DNA from 4 places in the Kocuria salina genome. Region 4 is predicted to be linked to each of the others. Evidence: riboswitches for the same ligand, from Rfam matches in the RefSeq annotation. Region 4 holds a riboswitch; each other region holds the start of a gene.

The links. A riboswitch is a leader RNA that binds a small molecule or an ion and turns the genes downstream of it on or off. The one in region 4 is predicted to bind S-adenosylmethionine.
Region 1: another riboswitch for S-adenosylmethionine. It lies ahead of E7Z53_RS03710 (acyl-CoA dehydrogenase family protein); the one in region 4 lies ahead of E7Z53_RS05465 (ABC transporter ATP-binding protein).
Region 2: another riboswitch for S-adenosylmethionine. It lies ahead of E7Z53_RS16545 (O-acetylhomoserine aminocarboxypropyltransferase/cysteine synthase family protein); the one in region 4 lies ahead of E7Z53_RS05465 (ABC transporter ATP-binding protein).
Region 3: another riboswitch for S-adenosylmethionine. It lies ahead of E7Z53_RS14150 (hypothetical protein); the one in region 4 lies ahead of E7Z53_RS05465 (ABC transporter ATP-binding protein).

The regions. Positions count from the first base shown of each region.
Region 1 covers NZ_SSSF01000001.1:793,406-797,767, forward strand. Annotated here, with positions in the region: gene E7Z53_RS03700 (thiazole synthase) at 1-583, shown strand, start outside; gene moeB (molybdopterin-synthase adenylyltransferase MoeB) at 580-1,755, shown strand; SAM riboswitch class I at 1,887-1,981, shown strand; gene E7Z53_RS03710 (acyl-CoA dehydrogenase family protein) at 2,095-3,468, shown strand; gene E7Z53_RS03715 (MFS transporter) at 3,472-4,362, shown strand, end outside.
Region 2 covers NZ_SSSF01000009.1:133,354-137,715, forward strand. Annotated here, with positions in the region: gene E7Z53_RS16535 (DUF1852 domain-containing protein) at 1-62, opposite strand, end outside; partial or broken gene E7Z53_RS16540 (PLP-dependent transferase) at 266-481, opposite strand; gene E7Z53_RS16545 (O-acetylhomoserine aminocarboxypropyltransferase/cysteine synthase family protein) at 483-1,787, opposite strand; SAM riboswitch class I at 1,793-1,905, opposite strand; gene E7Z53_RS16550 (hypothetical protein) at 2,407-2,772, opposite strand; gene E7Z53_RS16555 (helix-turn-helix domain-containing protein) at 3,169-3,756, opposite strand; gene E7Z53_RS16560 (DMT family transporter) at 3,985-4,362, opposite strand, start outside.
Region 3 covers NZ_SSSF01000007.1:114,757-119,118, forward strand. Annotated here, with positions in the region: gene E7Z53_RS14130 (DMT family transporter) at 1-203, shown strand, start outside; gene cspE (transcription antiterminator/RNA stability regulator CspE) at 426-632, shown strand; gene E7Z53_RS14140 (hypothetical protein) at 740-928, shown strand; gene E7Z53_RS14145 (hypothetical protein) at 1,031-1,327, opposite strand; SAM riboswitch class IV at 1,745-1,870, shown strand; gene E7Z53_RS14150 (hypothetical protein) at 1,884-2,111, shown strand; gene E7Z53_RS14155 (PIN domain-containing protein) at 2,123-2,506, shown strand; gene E7Z53_RS14160 (glycosyltransferase family 4 protein) at 2,510-3,685, opposite strand; gene E7Z53_RS14165 (cell division protein PerM) at 3,801-4,362, shown strand, end outside.
Region 4 covers NZ_SSSF01000002.1:290,650-295,011, forward strand. Annotated here, with positions in the region: gene E7Z53_RS05450 (AMP-binding protein) at 1-318, opposite strand, end outside; gene E7Z53_RS05455 (ABC transporter permease) at 378-1,199, opposite strand; gene E7Z53_RS05460 (aliphatic sulfonate ABC transporter substrate-binding protein) at 1,196-2,239, opposite strand; gene E7Z53_RS05465 (ABC transporter ATP-binding protein) at 2,335-3,168, opposite strand; SAM riboswitch class I at 3,174-3,278, opposite strand; gene E7Z53_RS05470 (maleylpyruvate isomerase N-terminal domain-containing protein) at 3,386-4,063, shown strand; gene E7Z53_RS05475 (CoA-binding protein) at 4,149-4,362, shown strand, end outside.

The DNA of each region.
Region 1 (4,362 bases), on a different contig from region 4:
CGACTGGGTCAAGCTCGAGGTCATCGCGGACGAGGACACGCTGCTGCCCGACGTCGTGGAGCTCCTCGACGCCACCGAGCAGCTCGTGGCCCGCGGCTTCAAGGTCTTCGCCTACACCTCCGACGACCCGGCCGTCGCACGCCGCCTCGAGGATCTGGGCGCGGCCGCGGTGATGCCCCTGGGCGCCCCCATCGGCACCGGGCTGGGCATCCTCAACCCGCACAACATCGAGCTCATCGCCTCCCGGGCGTCCGTGCCCGTGGTGCTCGACGCCGGGATCGGCACCGCCTCCGAGGCCGCCCTGGCCATGGAGCTGGGCTGCGACGCCGTGCTGCTGGCCAGCGCCGTCACCCGCGCCCAGGACCCGGTGGCGATGGCCACCGCCATGCGCCACGCCGTGCTCGCCGGCCGGCTCGCCGCCGGTGCCGGGCGCATCCCGGCCCGCCGCCACGCCCACGCGTCCTCGCCGATGGCCGGGCGGATCGACACGGACGCCGCCGGTGCCGGGCCGTCCGCCGGCCCCTCAGCCGGCCCGGCGGACGTGCCGCGCGGGGACTGGGCGCCCGTGGGGGAGCGGCCGTGAGCCCGCTGCCCCCGCTCGTGGAGCCCGGCCCCGAACTGACCCGCGAGGAGCTCGAGCGCTACGCCCGGCACCTGACCCTGCCCGGGATCGGGACCCTCGGCCAGCGGCGGCTGCGGAACGCCCGCGTGCTCGTCGTCGGCGCCGGGGGGCTCGGGTCCCCGGCCCTGCAGTACCTCGCCGCGGCGGGGATCGGGACCCTCGGAATCGTCGACGACGACGTGGTGGCGCTCTCCAACCTGCAGCGCCAGGTGGTGCACACGACCGCCGACGTCGGCCGTCCCAAGGCCGTCTCCGCCGCCGAGGCCGTCACCGCGCTCAACCCGCTGGTGGAGGTCCGCACCCACCCCGTCCGGCTGGACGCGGACAACGCCGTGGACATCATCGGCCGGTACGACCTGGTCCTGGACGGCGCCGACAACTTCGCGACCCGCTACGTGGTCAGCGACGCCGCCGCCCTGACCGGCACGCCTTGCGTGTGGGGCTCCATCCTGCGCTTCGAGGGGCAGGTCAGCGTGTTCTGGGCCGGGCACGGGCCCACCTACCGGGACCTCTACCCCGAGGCCCCGCCGGACGGCGAGGTGCCCAGCTGCGCCGAGGGCGGGGTCTTCGGCATGCTCCCCGCCACCGTCGGCGCGGTCATGGTCACCGAGGCCGTCAAGCTCGTCACCGGCACCGGGGAGCCCCTGCTCGGACGGGTGCTGCTGCACGACGCGCTCGCGATGACCTGGCGCGAGATGCGGCTCACCCCGGATCCCGACGCCGCCCCGGTCACCGCGGTGGCCCAGCCCGCCGCGGTCTGCGCGCTGCCCGGCGCGGACGCCTCCGAGACCGTCGGGTCGGCCGAGCTGGCCCGGCTGCTCGAGCGCCGGGAGCGCGGGGAGGCGTCCTTCGCCCTGGTGGACGTGCGCGAGGACTGGGAGCGGGAGCTCGTGGCCATCGACGGCGCCGTGCCCGTCCCGCTGCAGGAGATCCTCGACCGCGGCGCGGACGCCCTGCCCCCGGAGGCCCGTGGCACGGACCTCGTGCTGCACTGCAAGGCCGGGGCCCGCTCCGCGACCGCGCTCGCCGCGCTGCGGTCCTTCTACGCCGGGCGGGAGGAGCGGGTCCGCCACCTCGAGGGTGGGGTGCTCGCCTGGGTGGCGCAGGTCGACCCGGACCAGCCGGTCTACTGACCCGGTCTCCTGCGGCACACCACTACACCGCTACGGAGCACGTGACTTTCTGTGACGCCGTCGTGACATTCCATGACGTGCGCCCGTCATCCGGTTGGTCCCGGACCGGGCGGTCTGATGCCATGGCAAGCGCCCCATTCAGAGCGGTTGAGAGATCTGGCTCGACGACGCCGCAGCAACCCGCCCTCCTCCGGGGTCAGGGTGCTAATGCCAGAACCGATGGAGATCCCGGATCTGCAGTCGGTCCGTGACGTCAGCCTCCGGCGCTGCCGCCACCGGGCCCGCCCCCGGCGCGACCGGCCGACCGGCAATCCTCGGTGCGACCGAGAGGACCACCGCATGACCCCGAGCACGGTCGAGGAGACCACCGCCCATCCCCGCGCCGGCACGGACCTCCCCGCCGGCCTGCCCGGGGACTACGCCGGGCTGCGGGAGCACTTCCGGCCCCTGTTCGCGGAGATCGCCGCCGGCGCCCTGGACCGGGACCTCCGGCGCGCGCTGCCCTACGCGGAGGTCGACCGGCTGGACCGGGCCGGGTTCGGCGCCCTGCGCGTCCCGGCGGCCCACGGCGGCCCCGGGGTCAGCCTCGAGGACTTCACCCAACTGCTGGTCGACCTGGCCGAGGCCGACTCCAACATCGCCCACCTCTACCGCTCCCACCACGGCTTCGTGGAGTCCCTGCGCTTCCTGCCCCGGGAGCTCCAGGAGGTCTGGTACCCGCGGGTGCTGGCCGGGGCCACCGTGGGCAACGCCTCCACGGAGAAGGGCGGCAACGCGCTGGGCACCCTGAACACCGTGCTCAGCCGGACCCCCGAGGGCTGGGAGCTCACCGGCCGGAAGTTCTACGCCACCGGCTCCGTCTTCTGCGACTACACCCGCGTCTCGGCCGCCCTGGACGGCCGCGACGGGCGGCGCTTCGCCGTCGTCGCCACGGACGCCGAGGGCGTGACGCTCGAGGACGACTGGGACGGCTTCGGGCAGAAGCTCACCGGCACCGGCACCGCGGTCTTCGAGCGGGTGCGCGTCCCGGAGGACGCCGTGCTGGACCGCACCGCCGGCAGCGCGGAGGCCGTCCACGAGGCCGCCTTCTTCCAGCTCGTGCTGCTGGCCGTGCTGGCCGGCATCGCCCGGGCGGCCCGGCGGGACGCGGTGGAGACCATCGCCGGACGCCGGCGGACCTTCAACACCGGGCTCGGCCTGCCGTTCCGCGACGACCCGCTGATCCAGGAGGCCACCGGGCGGATCTCCGCCAAGGCCTTCGCCGCCGAGGCCACCGTCCTGCACGCCGCCCGCGCCCTGGACGCCGGGATCGCCGCCGCCGCAGCGGCCGGCGCCGACCGGCCGGACTTCACCGGGGCCCTCCCGGCGGCGCTGCACGAGTCCGAGATCGCCGTGGAGCACGCCCAGGTCACCGTGCCGGAGCTGGCGCTCGGCGCGGCCCAGGACCTGTTCCTCACCGTGGGCGCCTCCGCCACGTCCACGGCCAAGGGCCTGGACCGGCACTGGCGCAACGCCCAGACCGTGGCCACCCACAACCCGATCGCCTTCCGCGCCCGAGCCCTCGGCGACTACCTCATCAACGGCACCCTGCCGGAGGGCCTGAACGCCATCGGCGACGCGAGGACCGGCGCCACGACCGACGCCACGACCGACGCCGCGACCGATGCCACGACCGATGCCACGACCGACGCCGACCGAACCCCAGGAGCCTGACGCATGAGCACCACGACCACGGCCGCCCCGGGCCGCAGCAGCATCGTCCACGGCAAGAAGCGCGTCCTGGCCTCGGCCTTCGCCGGGACCACCATCGAGTGGTACGACTTCTACCTCTACGGCACCGCCGCCGCACTCGTCTTCAACGTCCAGTTCTTCCCCATGGCCACCGAGCTCGGCGGTATCGTGGCGTCCTTCGCCACGCTCGCGGTCGGGGTGATCGCCCGGCCCCTGGGCGGGATCATCGCCGGGCACCTGGGGGACCGGATCGGCCGCAAGGCCCTGCTGGTGGCCTCCCTGCTGCTCATGGGCGTGGCCTCCACCCTGATCGGCCTGCTGCCCACCTACGAGGTGATCGGCTGGTGGGCCGTCGTCGGGCTCGTGGTCCTGCGCATCCTCCAGGGCCTGTCCGCGGGTGCCGAGTGGGGCGGCTCCGCGCTGCTGAGCGTGGAGCACTCACCGGCCCGGCACCGCGGGTTCTTCGGGTCCTTCACCCAGATCGGCTCCTCCGCCGGCATGCTGCTGGCCACCGGCGCGTTCTTCATCGTGCAGAACGTCATGAGCGAGGAGCAGTTCGCCGCCTACGGCTGGCGCATCCCCTTCCTGCTCTCGGCCCTGCTCGTGGCGGTGGGCCTGTGGATCCGCCTCGGCGTGGCCGACGCCCCGGAGTTCCTGGAGCACCGGGCTTCGGGGAACGTGGCCAAGGCCCCCCTGCGGGAGCTGCTGGTCCACCACCGCCGCCCGGTGCTGGTGACGATCGGCCTGCGCCTGGCCCAGAACGCCGTCTACTACCTGGTGACGGTCTACATGCTGACCTACCTGCGGGACGTGCGCGGGGACAGCGCCGCGGGCGTGACCGCGGTGATGATCGCCTCGGCCATCGGCCTGTTCTCC
Region 2 (4,362 bases), on a different contig from region 4:
TCATCGAAGCGGGTCGTGCTGATATCGAACGTGAAGTCGTTCGGCGTGGTGGTCTGATGCATCGATTCCTCACTGTTGCCCGGGGGCCTGCCTCCCAGATCCGCACTCATCTCGAACGTCGTTCCCCGCTGCTCGTGCACTGCCCTCCCGAAGGTCGCCTCAGTCATGCTCCTGGCACCCCCGGCGTTGCCCGGACGACGTCGATCCAGGGTTCCGGGCTGCCGGTTCCCCGAGCCGCGCGGGCCCCAGCGGTGACGCGGCGCTGACCGGTCCGGGGCGGGTTGGACCCCCGGCTGTACTCGTGGCCGCCGCGCAGCACGCTGATGCCGTTCTGCACGAAGGTGCTGGTCTGGTAGATCGGCGACACGACCGCCCCGGTCAGAGGGTCCGGTGCCTGGCCGGCGTGCACCGCTGTCGTGTTGAAGCCCCGAGGGGCCGTCGGTGCAGTGTCCGTCTGTGCTGTGTCGTTCAGGAAGGTCATCTCAGCGCGCCTCCCCGGTCAGGGCCGAGGCCGGTACGGTGGCCAGCGCCCGGTCGAGGTCGGCGATCAGGTCCTCGGGACACTCCAGTCCGATGGACAGCCGGATCGTGGTCTCAGCGATGCCCGCGACCCGGCGTTGGTTGGGGGTGAGCCGGCAGTGCGTCATGGTCGCCGGGTGGCTGACCAGGGAGCGCACGTCCCCGATGTTCGCCACGAGCTGGAACAGCTCCAGAGCGTCGATGAACGGGCCGATGGCATCGGGGCCGGCGGCCAGGTCGAAGGAGAACACCGCGCCGGTGCCGTGCGGGAAGTCCCTCGCGGCGAGGGCGGCGCTGGGATGTCCGGGGATCGCCGGGTGGTGGACGCGCCCGACGGTGGGGTGCCGGGCCAGGTGCTCGGCGACCGTTCGCGCGGTCTCCTCCTGCCGGGTGATGCGGACGGCGAGGGTTTCCAGGCCCTGGATGAACTGGGCGGCGCTGGCCGGGGCGAGGGAGGGGCCGAGGTCGTGCAGGAACTTGCTGCGCGCCAGCGCCAGGTAGGCGCCGCGGCCGTGGCGGTCGATGAGTGCCTGTCCGCCGTAGCGGGCCTTGGGCCGGGTCAGTTGGGGCCACCGCTGCGGGGCTGCGCCGTAGTCGAAGGTGCCGCCGTCCACGATCGCCCCGCCGAGGACGGCCCCGTGCCCGCCGATGAACTTCGTGGCGGAGTGCACCACCACGTCGGCACCATGTTCCAGTGGCCGGTACAGGACCGGCGTCGCCAAAGTGCTGTCCACCACGACCGGGACCCCGGAGGCGTGGGCGATCTCCGCCAGCGCCGGCAGGTCCGGCACGGTGGCCAGCGGGTTGGTGATGGACTCCAGGAAGAACGCGCGGGTATCCGGCCGGATCGCCGCGCCCCAGGCTTGCGGGTCGGCCGGGTCGGCGAAAGTGACCTCGATGCCGAAGCCGGCGAAGGTGTCCGTCAGCAGGTCCACCGTCCCGCCGTAGAGCTGGCTGGAGGCGACCACGTGCTTGCCGTCGTGGAGCAGGGTCAGCAGGGACAGCGCGACGGCGGCTTGTCCCGTGGCGGTGCCGATGGCCCCGATCCCGCCCTCCAGGACCGCCAGTCGGTTCTCGAACACGGCGACCGTGGGGTTGCCCGTGCGGCTGTAGGTGAACCCGGGAGTCTCCAGCCGGAACATCGAGGCGGCCGTGGCGTGATCGGGGAAGCGGTAGGCCGCCGTTTGATGGATGGGCACGGCCACCGGCCGGTAGGGGGCCTCGGGCTCGTAGCCGGCGTGGACCTGTTGGGTGGCGTGGTGATTCATGCGATCCTCCATCGGTCCTGGCGGTAGCACCGTGCCCGCCGGTCCCGGTGTCCCAGGATCGGCTGGCTGGTTGCTGCGGCGTCGTCGAGCCAGATCTCTCGGCCGCTCTGGATGGTGTGGTGTGCTCATCCCACTCGATGGACGGCTCCGTAGTCCAACGGACGGTGGGGGCGGCCGTCACAAAACCACACGTCGGGACATACTCGGGCCGGGCGGTCGCGCTCGGCCGACGTCGGGCCGGGTTTGTGACAGGTTGTGACGGCCAGCCGCCCGGCCTTCATCGCGGGCTCAGTGATGTCCCGGCGGAAGACCAGGGCGTCATCGAGAGCATTGTGCGCGGAGAAGATGACGCCCGCCTGGGGGCGGGCATCATCAACGGCGTGGTGAACGGCGTCAATCGGATCCCGGGAGCCGTGCACGGAGCCATCGGATTCGTCCACCGGCACCGCAGGAGGGCTCGCCCCGGCCCCGCTCTTCGACCGTGGCAACCCGCAGCATATGACCAACGCTCATCGCAGCGACGCAGACCCGGAAGACACCTGCGCTGGTTCTCTGGCCACCCCATCCGTGCCACTGGCGGAGTGCTGAACCTCCGCAGATCGAGCATGTGCCCTCGGAACTACCCGATCTCCTCCACGACACTGGTGCCCGTGCCCGTTCGGGACTCCCATGCCCAGGACTCATGGAACCGGACTCGGCCATCAGCGAGTACTTCGATCGTGGACAGGCACTTTCCGCTGGCGGTCTCACCCGACACATTGAGATGGGCATAGCGGAACGCCAGAGTGTCGTCGGCGCGCGTGCCCACCAGAAACCCCTTGCGGACCGCTCCTCCGGCGTAGACCGCCCAGACCGTGCCGCCCTCCTGGTGATAGGTGAAGATCGTGGTGGAACCAACCTCACCCTCGGCCGTGTTGGTCACTCCGGTGAGCCGGCGTCCGTCGATTCGCACGGTCTTCGAGGTCTGTGTGGCGTTATCGTCCATGACGCCATGATGTCAGCACCTTCAGGAGCTCCCTCAGCGACTCGGACTGGCCAGAACAGCAGCGCCTCCGCAAGACGCCGACCCCAGCCCGGACCAGGCCCAACAGACCCCGGAGGTACCCCGATTGCAGCGTCGTTCTCGTGGACAGCGGCCGCTAACCGGGCCATATGTAAAGCACCGGGCGCCCATTTGCTGTACCGCCCCGACGGGAAGGCCTAAGGCTGCCCCAACGATTGAACCGTCCGCGGAAAGCATCGGAGGGGCTGTAGCCGTAGCTCCTGCCCGCTGGGGTCGACCTGGATGACCGGCCCAGGATATTTCGGCTCTCTCGGAACCCACCAGCCAATGGCGCCCGGCGGGGGCAGCCTGTGGCACCGGGTCCGTGGTGGGGTGCGCCTAGGCTCCGGTGACGACGCGGGTGAATTCGGTCCAGGTGTCGCTGTCGTTGCGGTAGGTGTAGCGCTGGTCGCTGCGGATGCGGCCGGCCTCTCCGGCGCGCAGGACCAGGGCGGACCCGCTGGTGATGATGATGAGTTCCCCGGCGTGGACCTGGTGCAGTTCTTCGGTCCCGGCCGTGTCCGGCTGGGCGTGGTAGGTGTCCCCCGGGGCCAGTCGCCAGGACCATAGTTCGGTGCGGGGAACGCTCTCGGTGGCGAGGAGCAGCACGGCCTCGCTGCCACGGTCCGAGCTCCACACGCGCACCGCTGCCCCGAGTCGCCCCCCGCTGGCTTCTTCCGCGGGGGTGGTGGGGGGCATGGCGAGGGAAACGAAGTCGGTGCCCAGGGCGTGGGCGATGTGGTCGACGGTCACCAGGCTGGGATTCGCCTGGCCCAGCTCGATCTGGGTCAGCATCCGCCGGCTCACCCTGGCGCGGTCGGAGAGCTCCTGGACGCTCCACCCCCGGTGCTGGCGCTGCTGGCGGATCTGTCGGCCGACCGTGGCGACGAACTCCGCGGTGGCTTCACCTTTCTCACGGGTGGCCATCCGTTCCTCCTCCGGTGAGCAACATGGTGGGCACCGGCAATGCGGCGTTCTCACCTGGTGCGCCCTGATGGTACTGCGCGCTTTCATCGGCACGCTGCGCTCTGGGGCGCTTCCGCTGGCGGCTCGGCCAGGCCGGGCCGTTGCCGGCGGCCCTGGTCCAGTCGCCTCCTACTGAGTCGGCCTGCACCGAGCGAGTGGACCTTTGGGCTGCTCGAGCGTCGACGTCCGTCACCTGACCTCAAGGCCTTCCCGGTCCGCGCCCTGATCGGACTCAGGGGCGGGACGCGGTCGGAGCGTCAGATCCTTGGGGCGCAGCTCGCTGACCAGGACACCGACGACGATCAGCACGGCCCCCAGGATCGCCAGGCCCGGCAGGCGATCCCCGGCGATACGCCCGATAATCCCGCCCCACACCGGTTCCCCGGCGTAGATGACGGTGGCCCGGGTGGCCGACACAGAGCGCTGCGCCCAGTTCATCGCCCACTGAATCAGGATGCTCGCCGCCCCGAGCCCGACCCCGGCCACCAGCCACACCCAGGAGAACCCCGGAACCCGTTCGCCGGTCACGGGCATCATCGCGAAGGACAGCAACCCGGCCATCAGCAC
Region 3 (4,362 bases), on a different contig from region 4:
CGTTCACCTGCCTGAGCCTCGTCCTGGCCGAGGGCATGGCGCTGGGCGTCGCCTACGGCATCTGGTCGGCCTCCGGCGTGGCGCTGACGGCACTGGCCGGCCGGGTCCTGTTCCGCGAGCCGTTCACCTGGGTGACGGCGGCCGGGGTGGCCCTCATCGCCGGCGGAGTGCTCCTCATCGAGCTCGGCGCCCCGCCGGTCTGAGCGGTCCCCGGTGCCGGGCCGGGTCCGGCGCCCCGTCCCGGGTGGTGCGGCGCCGGATCTCGTGTAGAGTAGTCCGCAGTTGTTGAGGTTCGTTTTTGTCTTTCAAGCAGTTCGGCCCACTCGGGTGCAGCAGTTTTTCTGAGAAGACGTTTTCCATGCATCGCAACTGTTTTGTTTCTCGAACGTCGGGAAACGTTCATCTCATGAAGGATCAGGTCTCCCATGACTACCGGTATCGTCAAGTGGTTCAACGCTGACAAGGGCTTCGGCTTCATCACCCCCGAGGACGGCTCCAAGGACGTCTTCGCCCACTTCTCCGCGATCAACTCGAACGGCTTCCGCTCGCTGAACGAGAACGACCGCGTCGAGTTCGAGACCCAGGACGGCCCCAAGGGCCCCCAGGCTGCGAACATCAACGTCATCTCCTAAGGATCTTCCGCGGGCTCCGGCCCGTTGATCCTCCAGAACCGTCGTCGGGCTGCGCCCGGCGGCGGTTCTGTCGTCGTACCCGCCGAGCAGCACCGGGAGGAAGCGCCGTGACCGTTCCCGATCCGCTCCCCGCCGCGGAGGAGCCGGAGGACCCCTTCGTGGTGAACCGGGTCTCCGACGCCGAGCTGGACGTCTCCGTGCCGTTCGAGGTCGAGGCCTCCGAGTGGGGATTCGACGGCTCCGCCGACGAGGCCGGCGGCGGCTGGGGCTCGGCGGGGGACTACGGCCTCGAGTGAGCACCCCGCGGGTCCCACCGGCGCTCCGGACGTCACCGTCCTCCCGCACGACGGAGGCCGCAGCCCGACGGGCTGCGGCCTCCGTGCGCTCCTGTCCGCCGGCTATGCCGACAGCGGGAGGGACGAGGGGTGGAGCTTGAAGAACGGGTGCCGTCCGGTCGCCGCGAGGGCTCCGGGAACGAGGAGCTGGCGGTACTTGGCGCACCATTGCGCCGTACCCTCCGTGTGCTCCGCCGCGGCGGCCAGGTCGTCGGCCTCGGGGCTCAGGTACTCCTGCACGTCCCCGTCGGTCGACGTGAGACGGACGAGGTGGAGATCGGGGAGGGCGGTGACGGTCACGTCGATCCACTCCTCGCGCTGGTCGGTGGTGATGGCTGTTCTTTCTTCGGACATGGTCATGTTTTCTCCTGACGTTCTTGCAGGCATCCGATGGCGTTGCCCGCCGCTTCGTCATCCGATCCACCCGGGAACATCGGGTTGGCGCGCAGCGGGTCGGAGCCCCTCCACGGTTCCGCCGGGGATCGTCGATCTCCGGCCGAGGGCGTGGACGCCGCATCTCGAGAAGCAGGTTCAGGCTACCCCGCGGCACCGACACCTCGACAAGCGAGTCGTGAGTTGTGTCACTGAAACGTAATGCGCGGGGCCGTCGCCTGCGCCGTCCCCGGTACTACGGGACCCATTCCAGCGCAACGATGTGTCGTCGAGATGTCCGGGCGGTGACACCCCGGGGAAGGCCTGTGCACAGGAGGGGGCACCGGATCCGGCCGGGTCGCCGCACGCGGACACTGTTCGGCCGATGTGGTTCAATGGGGAGAGCTTCAAGAGACCCGGTCGGCAAGCTCCGACTTGACCGGGCACCAACCCCATGTTCACGGGTGGTTCGGATGACGAAGCGGCTCGCATCGCCGCAGCAGCGGTACCCGGTGCGAGCAAGAGCGCACGAAGGATCCCGGTCATGTCCGACCCCCGCCACTCCGCCGCCCGCACGGGCGCGTTCCCCCAGCCCTCCCACGCCGTCCCGGCCACCGGGGACGGGACCCGCCGCGACCCCGCGCCGAGCGTCCCGGCGATCAGCGTCTCCGCCATGAGCGTCGAGGACTACGCCCGCGTGGTGCAGGTCCGCACCGAGTTCGTGGACTTCCTGCTGGCTCCGGCCCGCGGGGAGCTCGCCGCCGCGGCCTGAGGCCCGCCGCCGTGGACCTCCTCCTGGACCGTTCCGTGCTGCTGGGGGTGCGCACCCCGGAGCGCTGCCCCGAGCTGGCCGAGGTCCTGCGCCGGCACGGACACCGGCGGCTGTTCCTGCCCGCCACGGTGCTCGGGGAGCTGCTCGCCGAGCGGCCCGACGAGACGCTGTGGGCGGAGCAGCTCGAGCTGCGCTTCCCGGGCCGGGTCCTCCCCGCGGACGCCGCCGTGGCCCGGGCGTGGGGAGCGCTGGCCGCGACGGGGGCGGCCGATCCGCTCGCCGGGCTCACCGCGGCCACGGCCCTGGTCCACGGGCTGACCGTGCTGACCGCGGAGCCGGGGCGGTACGCCGGCACCGGGGCGCCCGTGCTGGACGCGTCCCCCGCCCGCCGGTAGCCCTCAGACGGCCCGGCGGTGCCGGCGGCTGCGCCCCTGCCCCTGCGCCGAGAGCGCCACGGCGCGCTCGTAGTGCTCGAGCAGCTGCCCGACCAGGACGTCCCACGTCCGGCCCTGGACCGCCGCGTGCGCCGCGACGCCGAACGCGGCCCGCTTCGCCTCGTCGCCCAGGAGATCCGCCACGTGCCCGCGCAGCGCCCCGAGGTCGCCCGGGGGATAGAGCCAGCCGGTGCGGGACCGGTCCACGAGGTCGAGGGGACCGCCCCGGCCGGTCGCGACCACCGGCACCCCCGAGGCCATGGCCTCCTGGATCGTCTGGCAGAACGTCTCGAACTCGCCGGGGTGGACGAACACGTCGAAGGACGCCATGATGCGCGCCAGGTCGGCACCGCTGCGGCGCCCGGTGAAGTGGGCCTGCGGGAGCCGGCGGCGCAGGGCGTCCTCCTCCGGGCCCGAGCCCACGACCACCAGGCGGGTGCCGGGCAGGTCCGCGACCGCGGAGAGGTCCTCGACCTGCTTCTCCGGGGCGATCCGGCCCACGTAGCCGACGATCCGCCGGCCGCCGCCGACCTCCTCCCGCCACCGCTCGTCGCGGTGCCGGGGGGAGAAGCGGGTGGTGTCCACCCCGCGCCGCCACAGGTGCACGTCCTGGACGCCGTGCTCGGTGAGCTGCCGGACCGCCGCGGTGGACGGCGCGAGCGTGAGCGTGGCGAGGTTGTGCATGGAGCGCACGTGCCCCCACAGGAGCTGCTCGAGGAACGGGGCCCCGTACTTGGCCGCGTAGCCGGGCACGTCGGTCTGGTAGACCGCCACGCACGGCACCCCGAGCTGCTGGGCCGCCAGGATCGCCCGGCGGCCCAGCACGAACGGGGAGGCCACGTGGACCACGTCAGGCCGGAAGCGCTCCAGCTGCCGCCGCACCCGGGCCACGGTCCCGCCGGCCACCCGCACGGCGGGGTAGCCGGTGAGCGGAACGGCTGGCAGCCGGTGCACCGGCACCCCGTCGAGGTCCTCGACGACCTGCTCCGCCGGGCGCCCGAGCGGCGCGGGTTCGTAGGAGGGCGCCACGACCACGACGTCGTGCCCGCCGGCGACCAGCTGCTCGACGACCCGCAGCACCGAGTGGGTGACTCCGTTGAGGTGGGGGAGGAACTGCTCGGCGACCACGGCGACTCTCATGCTCCCGAGCCTGCCGGGGCCGGGCGACCGGACGGCGAGCGGGGCGTGGCCCGCCGGTGAAGGCGCCGTGAAGCCTCGGCCGGGGTGCCGCCCGGGCGTGGGAGGATGGTCGGTGATGAACTCCCAAGGCCTGTCCTCCCCCGCTGCACGCCCGGACCGCCGGGGTGTGCCCATGCCGCTGTGGCTGCAGGGCGTGCTGGAACTCGGCTCCGTGGCCGTGGTGTCCTACCTGCTGGTCCTGCTGACCGTCCTCATGGTGTGGCTCGCCGACGGCTTCGACACCCTCGGCCTGACCGGCGGGTTCGTGCTCTCCGGTCACGTGTGGCTGCTCGCCCACCTCACCCCGCTCCAGGTGGCCCTGGACCCGGGCGCAGGGCTGCCCGCGACCACCGGGACGCTCAACCTCGTCCCGCTCGGGCTCACCCTGGTGCCGTTCGCCCTTTCCTGGCACGCCGGGAGACGGCTGGCCCGCGCCTGCTGGGAGGGCCAGTTCTGGCAGCCGTACCTCAGCGGACTGGCCGCCTACTCCGCGTTCGGCGCCGCCGCCGCGCTGCTCTTCAGCGGAGGGGAGGTCTCGGCGAGCCCGGCCGCGGCCGCCGTCTTCCCGCTCGTCCCCGTGGCCCTGGGCGGCTTCGTGGGCGCGTACCGGGCCTCCCGGTCGCTGCCGGGACTGATCG
Region 4 (4,362 bases):
CAGCCGGTCCCCGGGCTCTCCCTCGAAGTACAGGGCCACGTGGGCGCCGCGGCCGGCCTCGACGTGGCGGTCCACGCAGTTGTGGGCCACGTTGAGCCTGCCGCCCTCGAACCACGCGATCTCCGGGACCGACCAGGTGGGGCCGCCCTGCTCGTCCGTCCCGAGCCGCCGCGGGGCCTCGAAGCGGTGCGCGGTGGTCCACGGCCGCGCCCAGTCGAGGCGCGACGCCTGCGCCTCCCAGAAGGCGATCCGGGCCTCTTCCGAGACCAGGGCGGGATTGGGGGTGGGGGAGGAGGGGTCGCTCCAGCTGAAGCTCACGGTGCTGCTGTCCTTTCCGGCCGGCACGGACGACGGTTCCACTGTGCCAGGCGCACGTGTCAGGCCCATTTCTTGGCGGCCCACTTCTCGAAGACCCCCAGCAGCGCGTCCGTCGCCTTGCCGAGCACCGCGAGCAGCACGATGGCGAGGAGCAGGCGGTCGGTGCGGCCGTTGTTCTGCGAGTCGGTGAGCAGCCAGCCCAGGCCCATGGAGGCGCCCAGCAGCTCGGCGGCCACGAGGAACAGCCAGGCCTGGGCCAGGGCCAGGCGCAGCCCCGAGATGACCGACGGCATGACGGCCGGCAGCTGCACCGTGGTGAGCAGGCGCAGCCCGTGCAGCCCGAACGCCCGCGCCGCCTCGATGAGGTTGCGGTCCACGTGCTGCAGGGCCGCGGAGACGGTGGTGTAGACCGGGAAGAACGCGCCGATGGCCACCAGCGTGACCTTGGAGTCCTCGCCGAGGCCGATCCACAGCAGCAGCAGCGGCACCCACGCCAGGGACGGCACCGCCCGGAACGCCCCGATCGTGGGGCCCACCAGCGTGGAGCCCCAGCGGGAGAGGCCGATGAAGGACCCGGCCACGAGGCCGAGCCCGGCGCCGATCAGGAAGCCGATCAGCACGCGCTGGGTCGAGATGCCCACGTGGGTCCACAGGTCCCCGCCGGCCAGCAGGCCGATCCCGGCCTCGAGCACCGCGAGCGGGGCCGGCAGCTGCACGGCGCTGAAGACGCCGGCGGTGGACAGCACGTGCCACAGCACCAGCAGCGCGGCGGGCAGCATCAGGCCCAGCCCGGTGCGCAGCAGCGGCCGCCGCCGGGGGGCCGCGGCGGGGGCGTCCTCGAGACGCTGCGCCTCCTCGGCGGGGGCCAGGGGCTGCGTCACTGCCCGGCCCCGACCAGTTCGGCCGCGCGGGAGGCGTCGGCGTTCTCGGCGTAGGAGCTCTCCACGATGCTCCCGAGCGCCTCGTCGATCTGCTCCTGGCCGGCCACGTCGTCGGACTCCACGAAGATCGGCCCGACCTTCTCGAGGACCGCCAGCTGCTCATCGCCCGGCACGTGGTCGATGTCCAGGTTGGTGCGCTCGAGCACCTTCTCGGCCACGGACAGCTCGATCCCGGCCGCCTCGGCGAGCAGCTGCGCGGTCTCCTCCGTGTTCTCCTGCGCCCACTGCCGGGCGTAGGCGTAGACGTCCACCACGGTCTGGGCGGCCTCGGGCTGCTCCTCGAGGAAGCTCTCGTGGGCGTTGAGGAAGCCGTAGGTGTTGAAGTCGACGTTGCGGTAGAACAGCTCCGCGCCGTTCTCCTCCGCGGCGGCCATGATCGGGTCGAGCCCGGACCAGGCGTCCACCTGGCCGTTCTCCAGGGCGGCGCGGCCGTCGGCGTGCTGCAGGTTCTGGATCGTGACGTCCCCGGCGTCCACACCGGCCTCGTCGAGGGCCTGGAGCAGGAAGAAGTACGGGTCGGTGCCCTTGGTCGCGGCCACGGTGCGGCCCTCGAGGTCCGCGACCTCCTGCACCTCGCTGCCGGCGGTGGTGACCAGGGCGGACCACTCCGGCTGCGAGTAGAGGTCGATCACCCGGATCGGGGTGCCGTTGCTGCGGGCCAGCAGCGCCGCGGAGCCCGCGGTGGAGCCGATGTCCACCGCCTCCGCACGCAGCGCCTCGTTGGCCTTGTTCGACCCGGCGGACTGCACCCACTCCACCTCGATGCCCTCCTCGGCGAACGCGGTCTCGAGCCAGCCCTTCTCCTTGATCACCACGGAGAGCGGGTTGTAGGTGGCCCAGTCAACGCGGACGGTGCCGTCCCCGGCGGCCTCCGCGGGCGGCTCACCGGAGCCCTCACCGGCCATGCACCCGGTCAGGCCGAGGGCCAGGACGGCGGCGAGTGCGGGGACGGTGCGGACGGAGCGCTGGGGCAGGGGCATGGCGGAGCCTTTCGTGGTGGACGGACGGTGCCGGGCGGCGCGGGCGGGTGCCGCCGCTGGTCCGGGGAGGGGAGTCGGGGTGGGGGTGGGCCGCGTCAGCGGGTCGCGGGGTGGTGGGTGTCGACGCCGAGGTGGCCGAGGAGCTGCACGCGCAGCTCGGCGAGGACCTCGGAGGCCCGGTCCCGGGGGCGCTCGCCGGGGACGGCGAGGATCGTGCTGATCGAGGCCGGGGCGGTGGGCCCGGTCCGGCCCAGGACCACGATCCGGTCCGCGAGCTGCAGCGCCTCGTCGACGTCGTGGGTGACGAGCAGGACGGTGGTGGGCTGGGCCGCGTGGATCGTGAGCAGCAGGTCCTGCATCTTCAGGCGGGTCAGGGCGTCGAGCGCGCCGAAGGGCTCGTCGAGCAGCAGGACCCCGGGATTGCGGGCCAGGGCCCGGGCCAGGGACGCGCGCTGGGCCATGCCGCCGGAGACCGCGCGGGGACGGTGGCCGGCGTGCGCGGTGAGCCCCACCAGGCGCAGCAGGTCGTCGATCACGGCGTCCCCCTCGTCCCGGGGGAGTCCGCGGGGCAGGCCCAGGCGGACGTTCTCGCGCACCGAGCGCCACGGCAGCAGGCGGGGCTCCTGGAAGGCGACCGCGCAGCGCGGGTCGATGCCGGACACGGGGGTGCCGTCGATGAGCACCCGTCCGGCCGAGGCGGTGTCGAGCCCCGCCGCGGCCCGCAGCAGCGTGGACTTGCCGCACCCCGAGGGCCCCAGGACCGCCAGGACCTCGCCGGGCCGGGCCGTGACGTCGACGTCCTGCAGGACGTGGTGGGTCTCGCGGCCGGACGGGAAGGCTTTGCCGACGTGCTCGAAGGCCACGGAGAAGGCGCGCTTCGCGGTGCCCGGTGCGGTGGCCGGCGCAGAGCCCAGCAGGGAAGTGCTCATGATCAACTCCATCGGTCCTGGCATTAGCACCTCGCACGGAGGATCAGACGGATCCGTGCCGGTTGCTGCGACGTCGACGAGCCAGGTCTCTCAGCCGCTCCGGATGGTTACACCACCAATTGAACGTCCTCGGCGTGTTCCCTGGCAAATCCGTCGCATCCGTGGTGATCGCGACACATCGCTGGCACGGGAGCCCTCCGTGCCCCACCATGGACCCATGACGAGCCGCAGAAGCCCGGCCCGGGCGGACCTGGTACGCGACGCCTGCGCGGCGTTCGGCGCGGTCCTCGACGGGCTCGGCGACGACGACTCCTGGGCCGCCACTGGCTGCCCGGGGTGGTCGGTCCGGGACCTCACCCACCACTGCGCGATGGACGCCCTGCGGGGGCTGGTCGCGCTGCACACGCCCACCACCGCCCGCCCCGACCGGGACGCCGCGACCTACTGGACCGACTGGGGCGGCGATCCCGCGGGGGCCGCCGAGGCCCGGCGCCACACCCGCGTGGCCGCGTCCATGGTCCTGGACTGGGAGCCGGTGCGCGCCCTCCACCGCGAGACCACCCGGGCGCTCGTGCACGCCGCGCAGCACTGCGGCGACGGCGCGGTCCGCACCCAGGGGCACGTGCTGCGCGTCGAGGACCTGCTGAGCACCCTCGCGGTGGAGGCCACGGTCCACCACCTGGACCTGATCCAGCACCTGGACGGCTCCCCGGGTCCCGCCGTGGACGGGCTCGCCGAGGTCCGCCGGGTCCTCACCGACCTGTGGGAGCGGGAACCGCTCGAGCACTGGAGCGACGAGCACTTCGCCCGCGTGGGAACCGGCCGGGCGGAGCTGACCGCCCAGGAGCGTGCGGAGCTGGGCGCGCACGCGGACCTCCTGCCGCTCTTCTCCTGACCCTCCCCCCTCCGCGAGGTCGCCGACACGTGCAATCCCGCGGAGGAAGAAGGAGGGGGAACGGGTTCCGTGCCAGGCTGGGGGCATGAGCCGCAACGACCCCGCCGTCATCGACCGCCTCATGACACGGCCCGGCCGGTGGGCCGTGGTGGGGCTGACCGGCAACACGGCCCGTCCGGCGCACTCGGTGGCGAAGCGGATCCGGGACGACCTCGGCATGACGATCGTCCCGGTCAACCCGAAGGGCGAGCCAGTGCACGGCGAGCCCGGCCACCGCACGCTCGCCGAGGTCCCGGGGC